3 regions of the Kitasatospora sp. NPDC088742 genome follow, and region 3 is predicted to be linked to each of the others. Evidence: riboswitches for the same ligand, from Rfam matches in the RefSeq annotation. Region 3 holds a riboswitch; each other region holds the start of a gene.
What was found. Region 3 has a riboswitch for cyclic di-AMP ahead of ACZ6ZR_RS28235 (M23 family metallopeptidase). Riboswitches for the same ligand answer to the same signal wherever they lie in the genome.

Region 1 (3,880 bases), on a different contig from region 3:
TGGTGGTCTCCACCGACAAGGAGGTCGCGGACGGCGTGAAGAAGGCGGGAGCGCGCCCGGTCTCCTCGATGCTGCTGCTCCGGCGGCTGTCCAGGCCGTGAACTCTTCTGACCCCAGGTCAGAAGAGGGTGGCGCGTTTGTGTCCGTACCGTGAAAGCCGCTGTGCGTAGGGAAGTTCGTTCCGGTAGGGGAGTGGCGCGACGGGTCCTGACTCACTAGGGTCAGGCGTCAAACCTATTTTCTGGACTAACGCCCGAACGGGTGAGCGTCCAGGAGTGCTTAAGGAGTTCGTCACCTTGGCTTCCCACCGCCGTCCCAAGCAGCCGAGCCGCGCACGGGTCACCGTGCTCACCGCCGCCGCTGCGACCGCGGTCGCGCTCTCCGCGCAGGCCGGTGCCTACGCGGCGCCCGCGAAGCCGTCCAAGGACGAGGTCAAGGCGCAGGTCGACAAGCTCTACGAAGAGGGCGAGCAGGCCGCCGAGAAGTACAACGGCGCCAAGGAGCGGGCCGACCAGCTGCGCAAGCAGGCCGACCAGCTGCAGGACCAGGTGGCCCGCGGCCAGGAGCAGATGACGCAGCTCCAGACCGGTCTGGCGGCCGTGGCGGCGGACGAGTACCGCAACGGCGGGGTGGACCCGTCGGTGGCGCTGATGCTCGCCTCCGACCCGGACGGCTACCTGAGCAAGGCCTCCAGTGCCGACCAGGTCAACCAGACCCAGGCGCAGACCCTGCGCTCGCTCCAGGACCAGCAGCGCCGGCTGGACCAGCAGAAGGCCGAGGCCGCCCAGGTGCTGGCCGAGCTGGACCGCAACACCAAGGCGCTGAACGACTCCAAGGTCGAGGTCCAGCGCAAGCTGCAGGAGGCCAAGGACCTCCTCAACCAGCTGAGCGCCGCCGACCGTGCCGCCATCACCAGCGGCGACCGCTCCTCCCGCAGTGCCAGCCGGGTCGACCCGAGCACCCTGCCGCAGGCCGCCGGCTACGCGGGCGTCGCGATGCAGGCCGCGCTCAGCAAGCAGGGCCGCGCGTACGTCTGGGGCGCCACCGGCCCGAACAACTTCGACTGCTCCGGCCTGATGGTCTGGGCCTACGCGCAGGCGGGCGTCTCGCTGCCGCGCACCTCGCAGTCGCAGGCCAGCGTCGGCACCAACGTGGGCAAGGACATCGCCAACGCGCAGCCGGGCGACCTGATCATCTACCACAACGACGCGCACCACGTCGGCATGTACATCGGCAACGGCATGATGCTGCACGCGCCGCGCACCGGCGACGTGGTCAAGGTGGCCCCCGCCGACGTGATGCCGATCAAGACCATCCGACGGGTCTGACGGCCGGTCAGCCGAGTACGGCATAACGGACATCTGGTGTGAGCCGGGGCAACTGACGCCTCGTGACACGCCCGGGCCCGCCGGAATCCCGCTGTGATGTGGGACACCTCCGGCGGGCCCTTCCGCGTCCCGAGGCGGTGAAATCTCAGCTCACCGTGCATTTGTGATCACGCTCGGTCGCAATCACAAATGCACTTGGACTTTCTTCCGTCTTTTTTCTTACAAGGATTTGAACCGATCACGGTTGGGTTACTAGGGTCCTTGTCGAACCACCGCACTGTCGATCGTCCAGCCTGGGCGGCGGCGGTGGTTACCGCCGAGTTCGAGACGCAGCGGGGCAGGGACAGTTGACTGCCCGACAGGGGACCCCCGAGGGGGGCGGCTGCCGATCGGAGCCGGGGAACCACGTTCCTCGGGGTGAATCGGCGTCAGGCCGGCCGGGCCGTCGTGAGACGGTGCGGGGGTGAGACGTCGTAGGGCTAGCTTCCAGCCCGAACCCGTCAGCTCACCCGGTAGGCGGACGTAGGAAGAAGGAGTCCGCCTTCGTGGCGTCCCATCGTCGTCCCAAGCCTGCCGGTCGTACCCGCGTCTCGATCATGACGGCCGCTGCTGCCGCCGCCGTGGTCCTCTCCAGCCAGACCGGAGCGCACGCCGACCCGCAGCCCTCCAAGGACGAGGTCAAGACCCAGATCGACCAGCTCAACGAGCAGGCCGAGGTCACGACCGAGCAGTTCAACGCGAACACCGAGAAGCAGCAGACCCTGCAGACCCAGGTCGGCCACCTCCAGGACGAGGTGGCGCGCGGTCAGGAGCAGGTGAACACGCTCCAGGCCAGCCTCGGTGAGATCGCCGCCGAGCAGTACCGCACCGGCGGGATATCCCCGACCGTGCAGCTGATGCTCTCCAGCAGCCCGGACGCGTTCCTCGGGCAGGCCGGCGCGATCAACCAGGTCGGCATCTCGCAGGCCGACGCGCTCAAGCAGCTGAAGACCGAGCAGGACAAGCTCGACCGTCAGAAGGCCGAGACCGAGGGCAAGCTGGCCGACCTGGCGAAGACCAGCGAGCAGCTGAAGGCCCAGAAGGAAGACGTCCAGGGCAAGCTGGCGAAGGCTCAGGCCCTCTTCGACTCGCTGGACGCGGCCGAGAAGCAGAAGATCCGCGAGGCCGAGGAGAAGGCCGCCGCCGAGGCCGCGGCCAAGGCCGCCGCCGCGAAGGCCGCCGCCAAGCCGCAGGCCTCCACTCCGGCCCCCGCCGCCGCGGACAGCGGTGACGACCGGGCCTCCCGCTCGGAGAGCCGCACCGACCTCAGCAGCGTCCCGGCCGGCTCCTACGCCGCGACCGTGGTCGCCGCCGCCGAGGCGCAGATCGGCAAGCCCTACGGCTGGGGCGCCACCGGCCCGGGCGCCTTCGACTGCTCCGGCCTGATGGTCTGGGCGTTCAACAAGGCCGGGATCTCGCTGCCGCGCACCTCGCAGTCGCAGGCCGGCGCCGGCACCAACATCGGCACCAACATCGCCGATGCCAAGCCCGGCGACATGATCATCTACTACGGCGACCGCCACCACGTCGGTCTCTACGTCGGCGGCGGCCAGATCGTGCACGCCCCGCGCACCGGCACCCTGGTCCGGCACGAGTCCGCCACGGTGATGCCGATCAACGCAATCGTCCGGGTCTGACCCACCCGAACGCGCTACACCCCGCAGGCCCGGCCCCGTGCCGGGCCTGCGGCGTTTCCCGACGGTGGATCAACTGTCCGATTAGTGGTCAAATATTCGGTCCTATAGGGGTTTGGACTAGATCGCCGCGACTCGCTAACGTCTGCCCCCGGACCTCCGTCAGGACGCCCGCCCACCGGGCGGCGGCGGTGGCCCGGCCGCAGGACAGGAGCCGCCACCGTGTCTCGTTCCCCCCTGCCGGCCGCCCGTAGGCTGACCCGGGCGCTGGTGCTCACCGCAGCCGCGACCACGGTGCTCGGCGTCGCGGCGGCCGGGGGTGCGGTCGCCGCACCCGGTGCCCCGGCCGAGCCCACCTCCCGCAAGGACGTCAAGGCCCAGGTCGACCAGATCTACGAGGAGGCCGAGCAGGCCTCCGAGCGGGCCAACGCCGCCCAGGAGCAGCAGCGCGTCCTCCAGGCCGAGACCGGCACCCTCCAGGACCAGGTGGCCTCCGCCCAGGAGGAGCTCAACCGGCTGCGCTCCGACCTCGGTTCGGTGGCCGCCGCCCAGTACCGGTCCGGCGGCATCGACCCGGCGGTCCAGCTGATGCTCGACTCCGACCCGGCCGGCTACCTCTACCGGGCCCGCACCCTGGACCAGGTGAACCAGCGGCAGAACGACACCCTGCACCAGGTGATCGACCGTCAGCGCAGGCTCGACCAGCGCCGGGCCGAGACCTCCGCCAAGCTGGCCGAACTGGAGTCGGTGCGGCGCACCCTGACGGAGAGCAAGCAGGACATCCGCCAGCGCCTGGCCAAGGCCCAGCGGCTGCTGAACAGCCTGGGCACCGCCGAGCGGGCCCGGCTCCAGGCGGACGACGCCCGGGACGCCGAGCGC
Region 2 (3,880 bases), on a different contig from region 3:
GGAAGCACTCGCGGAAGCGGAAGCAGAGGCCGACGCGGAGGTGGAGGCCGACGCCGAAGCGGAGGCGGAACGGGACGCCGACGGGCTCGCCGAGGCGGAGGGGGTGGGCGTCGCGCTCGACCCGCCACCGCCGCCCTTGTCGTCCGAGCAGCCCGCCGCCCCGAGCAGGAGCACGGCCACGGCCGCGACCGTGGCGTACCGACGGGAACGGCCAAGGGCAGAGTGGGTCGGCATCGGATCGTCCTCCAGGTGTGACCGGCGTCGGGCCGCACCATCAGCGCACACCGACGGCCCTGACACACCGTCGCCCCGCCTGGGCGCCGCCGGGTTTCACCCGACCGGCGGCGGGCCCAGGGGGTCGAGGTCAGCCCTGGAACGCCGTGTTCAGGGTCTGCCAGAGGGGCTTGGTGGCGTAGGGCAGCATGTCCTCGGCGTAGTACCACCAGAAGTGGCCGCCGGCGTAGTAGGGCAGGTCGATCTTGAGGCCGTAGTAGTACGTCAGCATCGACCCGGCCGCCGCCTGGGTGGTGCCGGTGGCGGCGTCGGGCAGGCCGACCTCGCCGAAGCCGAGCTTGGCGTTCGGGTAGAGGGCGTGCAGCTGCTGGAAGTAGGAGGTCCAAGTGGCCGCGCTGGGACGGATGTTGTTGCACTGGCCCTCGTAGTAGCTGAGGGTCACGTAGTCCAGGCCGTTGCGCATGTCCTCCGGCACGTACTGCTTGGTGAAGGCGATCGGGTCGAGCTCGGTGGGGCCGTTGCCGCAGCCGATGTCGTAGTAGAGGGTCAGCGCGCTGCGCTTGCCGGCCGTCTCGACCTGGCGGTAGGCGTCGGTGATCTTGGTGGAGACGTCGGCGTAGCTGCCGAGCCAGTTGCCGTTGACCTCGTTGCCGATCTCCCAGAGGTCCACCTTGTCGCCGAAGGCCTTCAGGTACTGGGCGACGCGGTCGTGGTAGGCCTGGGCCGAGAAACTCTTCACGTACTCCGAGTCGAGGATCTCGCCCATGAGGTAGCTGACGGGCTGGAGTTGGTTGACCGCCGCGGTGTAGGAGCCCGGGCCCTCGGTCTCGTCGAAGACGAGACGGGTGGTCGGGGTACGGGCCAGGTGCCGCGAGGAGTCCACCAGCGCGGAGAGCTCCGAGACGTCGTCGGCGGTGACGCCGTACAGCCGGTCGGGCAGCGCGCGCATGCCGGCGGGCGCGGGCGTCGCACTCGGCGTGGGCGTGGGCGTGGCGCTCGGCGTGGGCGTGGCGCTCGGCGCGGGAGTCGGCGCGGGAGTCGGGCTGGGCTTGGGCGTCGCGGTCGGCGTCGGCGTCGGGCTCGGTGTGCGCGTCGGCTGGTAGCGCCAGTGGCCGGACTGCGTGGAGGTCCGGGCGGCCTGGGCGCCGGAGGCCTGGGTGCTGATCACGAACGGGAGGGCGAGCAGGCCGGCTGCGGCCGCCGCGCCGACCCGTACAGGGGTGGCAGAAAAGCGCATGGACAGGTTCCTCTGCGACGCCTGCGAGGTGAGCTGTCGGGTTCGGGCCGGAGGTACGGCCCGGCCGCGCTGTGGGAGCGGCTTCACCCCGAGCCTGCGGCCACCGCGGACGCACGTGCGCGGGCGGGGGGCAGCAGGCGGCTGACCTGGTTCCCCCGCTCCCGTCCGTGTCCGTGCTCGAGTGACCGCCGGCGGGTGGACGGGATTCGGCGTCCCACCGGCGGGGCCCGCGCGGAGCGGGCGACTCGGAGCAGGCTAGCAGCCGTCCCGGCACGGACAAGACGGTGAAGGACGCTGTAGCGCAGCTCACAGAGCCGCCCGCTCCGCGCGGCGAGGGGTCAGCTCGTCCAGTGCGGGGAGCGCAGGCCGGCCGGGGTGGAGCGGAAGCCGCAGGAGCGTTCGTAGAAGTCGACGTGCTCGGGGTCGTAGTCCACGTGCACCCAGTCGCAGCCGGCCCGGAAGGCCTCCTCGGTGACCTCGTCCACCAACCGCTTTCCGATGCCCAGGCGTTGGTACTCGGGGTGGACGGCGGTGTCCAGCACGAAGGCGTGCTTGCCGCCGTCCCACACCGCGTGCACGAAGCCGACCAGGCGGTCGGCGTCGAAGGCACCGATCCAGCTGAGGCTGTGCCGCTCCAGGCGGCTCGCCCACGGGGTGACGGTGAGCTCCTCGTCCGGGACCGCCGGCCCGTCCGGGCTGAACGCCCGTTCGTGCAGTGCGGACAGCTCCCTGTCGTCGACCCCGAACCGGACCTTCAACTCGACCTCGGTCACGCCGATTTCACCTATTTCCGCTCTGTACCGTCTTCCAGCAACCGGGCGATCCCCGCAGCGAGGGCCTCCGGTGTGTCCGCGAGCAGCGTACCGATTCCCAAGCGCTCCGCCGCGCCGGTGACTTCGGGGTTGTCGTCGATCAGGACAGCCCGCTCCAGGGTCCGGCCGCAGCGTTCGGCGACGGCGGCGAAGAACTCCGCGGTGGGCTTGACCCGCCCGACCCGCCAGGAGGAGGCGATCACGTCGAACTTGCCCAGGTGGCCGTGGGCGCCGTCCTTGACGGCGTCCCAGTGCTCGGCCTCGTTGTTGGCCAGCACGAGCAGCAAGTCGGGCCGGTGGCGGCGGAGTTCGGCGATGGCGGCGAAGGCACCCGGACGGGGGACCACGCAGTCCCGGTAGAGGGCGTCCAGCCACTGCGGGTCCACCCGCAGGCCGGCCGGTGCCCCGGCCGCCACCAGGGCGTCGGCCAGTACGTCGTGGACGTGGGCCAGGCCGACCTCGTAGGCGGCGTCCCTGGCGTCCAGTTCGGCCAACAGCCGTTCCGGGTCGGCATGGTGACGGTCCGCCAGCTGCTGGAGGAAGTCGGTCTCCTCGGTGACGTTGTTGAAGATGACGCCCCCGGCGTCCATCAGGATCGTGTCGGCCATACCCGCTCCACGTTCTCGCGCATCCAGTCGAGGTTGGCGGCCAGCCCGGCCGCGAGGTCGTACTTGGCGGCCCAGCCGGTGGTGCGGGTCAGCTTGGCCGGGTCGGCCTGGAGCTTCATGACCTCGCCGGGGCGGGGCGGTCCGTGCAGGATCTCGCTGCGGGAGCCGGTGAGTTCGACCACCAGGCGGGCGGTGTCGGTGACGCTGTGGTCGACACCGGTGCCGATGTTGTAGGCCTCGCCGGTGCCGGGGAGGCGGCCGAGGGCGAGGAAGGCCTCGACGGTGTCGGCCACGTAGGTGAGGTCGCGGGTCTGCTCGCCGGTGCCGTTGATGGTGATCGGTTCGCCGCGCAAGGCCTTGGCGAGGAAGAGCGGGACGGCGTCGTAGACGTGCCGGGGGCCGTAGCAGTTGAACGGCCGGACGATGGTCAGCGGGGTGCCGTAGGTGTGGGAGTAGGACCAGGCGAGCCGGTCGCAGGCCACCTTGGAGGCGGCGTACGGGGTGGCGGGCATCAGCGGGTGCTGCTCGGTGATGGCGTCGGGCTGGGTGCCGTAGACCTCGCTGGAGCTGGTGACCAGCAGGTGTTCGGGGCCGGTCAGCCGGGCGGCCTCCAGCACGTTGAGGGTGGAGCCGAGGTTGGTCTGCACGACGCTGGCGGGCTGGTCCAGCGAGGCCGGGACGTAGGCGTCCGCGGCCAGGTGGAACCAGGTGCTCGCCTCGATGCCGCTGAGCACGGTGACGGCCGAGGGCCCGGCCAGGTCCAGGTGGACCAGGCGGTGCAGGGCCGCGACGGCGGGGGCGGGGAGGTTGCGCAGGCGGTTGGTGACCTGGGTGCCGGAGACCCGGCGGACCACGGCGGTGACCTGGGCACCGAGGCCGATCAGGGCCTCGGTGAGGTGCGAGCCGACGAAGCCGTCGGCCCCGGTCACCAGGACCGGGCGGCCGGCCCAGTAGCGCTCGGCCGATTCGGTGGACGACATCAGTGGGGG
Region 3 (3,880 bases):
ACTGCTCGGCGTAGTCCAGGTAGGCGCGGAGCAGGGCGGTGGCGGCCGCGTCCCGGCCGAGTCCGGTGACCGCGGCGTCCAGCCGCTCGGCCAGCTCCTCGGTGACCCGGACGGCGATCAGGCGGCGCAGCTCGGCCAGGCCGCCGGGGACGTGCTTGTAGAGCGAGGGGGTGGCGACGCCGGCCCGGGCGGCGACCGAGGCGAGGGTGAGGGTGTCCGGGCCCTGAGCGTCGATCAGCTCGACGGCGTGGTCCACCACGCCGGTGGGGGTGAGTCCGACCCTGGGCATCAGCTGACCTCACGCAGGAAGGGGAGCAGGGCGTCGGCGGTGGCCTGCGGGTACTCCGCCATTGGGTAGTGCCCGGCACCGTCGATCATCACCTTACGGGCCGTCAGCGCGGCCGCCTGCCGGTCGGCCACCGCCTCCGGGTCGGGGAAGTCCGGGTCCCGGCGGCCCATCAGCACCAGCGCGGGGCAGCGCACCCCGGCCGTCCAGCCCTCGGGGGAGGAGTCTCCGGTGGCGTAGCCCCGGGTGGCCTTCTTGCGGCCGGGGGTGCGCAGGGCGGCCACCGCGGCGGCCCGGTACTCGGCGAAGTCGGCGGGCTTGGCGCCCGGGTGGGCCTTGTCGAGGTAGAGGCCCCAGAAGGCGGGGACGTGCACCAGGGCCAGGCCGAGCACCTTGAGCAGGGCGCGCTGGGCGGCGGTCGGCGGCAGGTTCTCCACGAAGGCGTCGATCAGGGCGATCCCGGCGATCCGCTCCGGGGCCTCGGCGGCGGCCTTGACCACGGTGGCGCCGGTGTAGGAGTTCCCGGCCAGGGCGGCGCGCTCGATGGAGAGGTGGTCGAGCAGGGCCAGCACGTCGCCGGCCAGGGCGGCGGGGGAGTAGTCGTCCCAGTCGATCGAGGACTCGCCGAAGCCGCGCAGGTCCAGGGTGATCACCCGGTGGCCGGCCTCGGCCAGCAGCGGGCGCAGGTACCGGTAGACGGTGCGGGAGTCGAGCATGCCGGGGAGCAGGACCACCGGCAGGCCGGTGCCGGGGGAGTCGTCGTAGGCCAGCCGGCCGCCGGGGAGGTCGAGGTACCGGGTCTCGGGGTGCGTCTGCGTCGTCATGCTTCAAAGCTAAGGCTAATAGCCTTAGCCGTCAAGGGGTGCGGCGGTGCTAGCGTGCGGAGCGGAGAAGTCCGAACGCGGAAGGGACGTCATGCCGTTCATCAACGTCAAGCAGCTGTCCGGCCGGAGCGAGGAGCAGCGGGCCGAGATCGCCCGCGAGCTCACCGCGACCTACGCCCGGGTCACCGGCGTGAGCCCGGAGAACATCTGGGTGGCGATCGAGGAGATCCCGGCCGAGAACTGGTCCTCGGGCGGCGAGACCTTCGCCGCCAAGCGCGCCAAGGGCTGACGGCCGGTCAGGAAGGGCGCAGGAGGGTCAGGGGGCGTCCACCCGGAACGGGTCGTGCTCGGCGAGGAGCTTCTCCAGCCGGGCCTGGTCGACCCGGGTGGTGATCTCCCCCTCCTCCTGGCGGTCCCGGATCACCTTGGCGAGGGTGAACGCCGAGGTGATCTCCCAGAGCAGGCCGACCGCGAGGAATGCCCGCATCCAGGCGTTCACCGGCAGGTAGAGGACCCCGAGGGCGAGGGCGGCGGTGGCCAGCGCGAAGGAGAGCACGGCCTGGGCGTAGTAGGCGTTGGTGGTCCGGGGCTGGGTGGCTGCGGTCATGTGCCCAGGATGGCCAACTCCCTTGTGGCCCACCTGAGTACGGGTGCTCAATCCGGGCCCGTGCGAGGGGCTGAGTACCCGGCCCGGCGGCCCTGGTTCACGGCGCGTCAGAAAGAGATGGACTGCACCACTCAAGCCGCTTGGAATCATGGGCTCCTAGGATTAACGTTTGATAACGCAGCGCGGTCGGCAACGCCGTACCCGAACGGCACCGTGCGCCGTCGCCTAATCCCACGGCCCTCCCCACGGGGAGGTCCAGGGAGCCGGGGAACCACGTTCCTTGGGGTGAATCGGCCGGGCCCCACCCGGTCGTAGGAGACCTTCCTGCTCCGAACCCGTCAGCTAACCCGGTAGGCGCGAAGGAAGGAAAGGAGCGCGCCTCCGTGGCGTCGACGCACACCCAGGCACACCCCAGGCACGACGGTAACGGCACCACCCAGCTGCTCGACCACCCGCTTCCGCAGGACGCGGCCCGGCACCGGATGCCCCGTCAGGCCCGCTCCTCCGGCCCGCTGCTCGGCGTCACCGCGATGGCCGCCACGCTCGGCGCCACCGGCTTCGCCGCGGCCGCCCCGGCCGCCGCCGTCCCCGCCGCTCCGCCGGCCGTCGCCGCCGCCGACCAGCCGGCCGAGGACCGCACCGCCGAGGAGCGCCCGCTCTCCGCCGACCCCGGGCTGGCCCTCGCCGCCCGCATCCAGCAGCAGGCCGACGGCCAGCGCACCACCGCCGAGGAGACCGCCCGGCTGGCCGCCGCCCAGGAGGCCGAGGCCAAGCGCACCGCCCAGGCCCAGGAGCTCGCCGCCGCCGAGGCCGCCGCCGCGAGGACCGCGCAGGCGGCAGAGGCCGCGCAGGCCGGCGACTTCACCCTCCCCACCAGCGGCTACCAGCTCACCGCGCACTACGGCCAGTCCGGCTCCTACTGGTCCCACCTGCACACCGGCCTGGACTTCGCCGCCGCCACCGGCACCCCCGTGGTCGCCGTCACCGGAGGCACCGTCAGCTCGGCCGGCTGGTCCGGCGCCTACGGCTACCGGGTGATCCAGAGCCTGCCCGACGGCACCGAGCTCTGGTACTGCCACCTCTCCTCGATCACCGTCGCCTCCGGCCAGGTCGCCCCCGGCACCGAGCTCGGCAAGGTCGGCGCCACCGGCAACGTCACCGGCCCGCACCTCCACCTGGAGGTCCGCCCCGCCGGCGCCACCCCGGTCGACCCGCTGACCTGGCTGAACGGCCACGGCCTCAACCCCTGACGCACCGTCGGACCCGCCGCCCACCCGGCGGCGGGTCCGGGTCCCGTCACTCCTCGTCCTGGTACCCCTGGGCCGTCAGGTACTCCTCGATCTCCTCGTGCCCGGGCTCCGGCGCCAGGTCCGGGTACTCGTGCACCAGCAGCGCCGCCAGCCCCGGCACCGTCCACTCGCCGCACAGCCGCAGCGCCTCCTCGGCCACCGTCGCCTCGAAGGCGTCGAAGTCCCCCGAGAGCTCCTCCGGCATCGGCAGCCCGAGCGCGTTCAGCCCCGCCAGGTTCCGGTAGGAGCGCTGCATCAGCCGGTTCTCCAGCAGCATCCGCGCCCCGTCGGTGGCCATCCCGACCGAGATCACCCGGGTCGGACCCCAGCCGCCGTCCGAGCCGACCTCGTCCAGCCCGGCCAACGCCCCGTACGCCTCGGCCCGCTGCTCCCGCGTCAGCTCCCGGAACCCGTCCAGCCAGGCCCGCACCGCCGCCTCGTCCGCCGTGTCCACCCCGTCCGCCCGCAGCAGCAGTGCGTACAGCCGGGGCCAGGTCACCAGGTGCGGCTGGCGCAGCAGCCCGCAGAGCAGCTCGCCCTGCCACTCCGCCTCCGCGTGCAGCTTCTCCTGCCGCTTGGCGTTCAGCCGCTTGGTCGCCCGCTGATGGTCGATCAGCAGCTCCACCGCCCTGCCGTACGCCTCCGGCTCGGACTCCGGCTGGACGTACAGGTAGAGCCGTTCGTACAGCAGCTGCTCCAGCACCGCGGAGGTCAGCTCCGGGAAGCCGTCGTGCATCCGGCCGTCGCCGAGCTCCAGCAGGACGAGCACGGTGCGCAGCGCGGCCTCCGGCACGGGGTGCCGCCCCTGTTCGGCGGCCCAGTCCAGCAGGTCGTCGGCGCGGGTGCGGGGGCTGAGCAGGAGGTCCTCGTGGTT

Region 1: linked by a shared signal. The riboswitch ahead of ACZ6ZR_RS16045 (NlpC/P60 family protein) and the one ahead of ACZ6ZR_RS28235 (M23 family metallopeptidase) in region 3 are both predicted to bind cyclic di-AMP.
Region 2: linked by a shared signal. The riboswitch ahead of ACZ6ZR_RS00660 (hypothetical protein) and the one ahead of ACZ6ZR_RS28235 (M23 family metallopeptidase) in region 3 are both predicted to bind cyclic di-AMP.

Annotation. Positions count from the first base shown of each region.
Region 1 covers NZ_JBVJLD010000017.1:85,665-89,544, reverse strand. Annotated here, with positions in the region: gene ACZ6ZR_RS16055 (NYN domain-containing protein) at 1-101, shown strand, start outside; gene ACZ6ZR_RS16050 (C40 family peptidase) at 297-1,328, shown strand; cyclic di-AMP (ydaO/yuaA leader) riboswitch at 1,712-1,860, shown strand; gene ACZ6ZR_RS16045 (NlpC/P60 family protein) at 1,925-3,004, shown strand; gene ACZ6ZR_RS16040 (C40 family peptidase) at 3,224-3,880, shown strand, end outside.
Region 2 covers NZ_JBVJLD010000001.1:156,691-160,570, reverse strand. Annotated here, with positions in the region: gene ACZ6ZR_RS00665 (cupredoxin domain-containing protein) at 1-180, opposite strand, end outside; gene ACZ6ZR_RS00660 (hypothetical protein) at 365-1,471, opposite strand; cyclic di-AMP (ydaO/yuaA leader) riboswitch at 1,475-1,607, opposite strand; gene ACZ6ZR_RS00655 (GNAT family N-acetyltransferase) at 1,810-2,244, opposite strand; gene ACZ6ZR_RS00650 (HAD family hydrolase) at 2,256-2,891, opposite strand; gene ACZ6ZR_RS00645 (NAD-dependent epimerase/dehydratase family protein) at 2,873-3,871, opposite strand.
Region 3 covers NZ_JBVJLD010000043.1:21,736-25,615, reverse strand. Annotated here, with positions in the region: gene ACZ6ZR_RS28255 (TetR/AcrR family transcriptional regulator) at 1-289, opposite strand, end outside; gene ACZ6ZR_RS28250 (alpha/beta fold hydrolase) at 289-1,110, opposite strand; gene ACZ6ZR_RS28245 (tautomerase family protein) at 1,202-1,399, shown strand; gene ACZ6ZR_RS28240 (YiaA/YiaB family inner membrane protein) at 1,427-1,717, opposite strand; cyclic di-AMP (ydaO/yuaA leader) riboswitch at 1,930-2,088, shown strand; gene ACZ6ZR_RS28235 (M23 family metallopeptidase) at 2,101-2,967, shown strand; gene ACZ6ZR_RS28230 (hypothetical protein) at 3,014-3,880, opposite strand, start outside.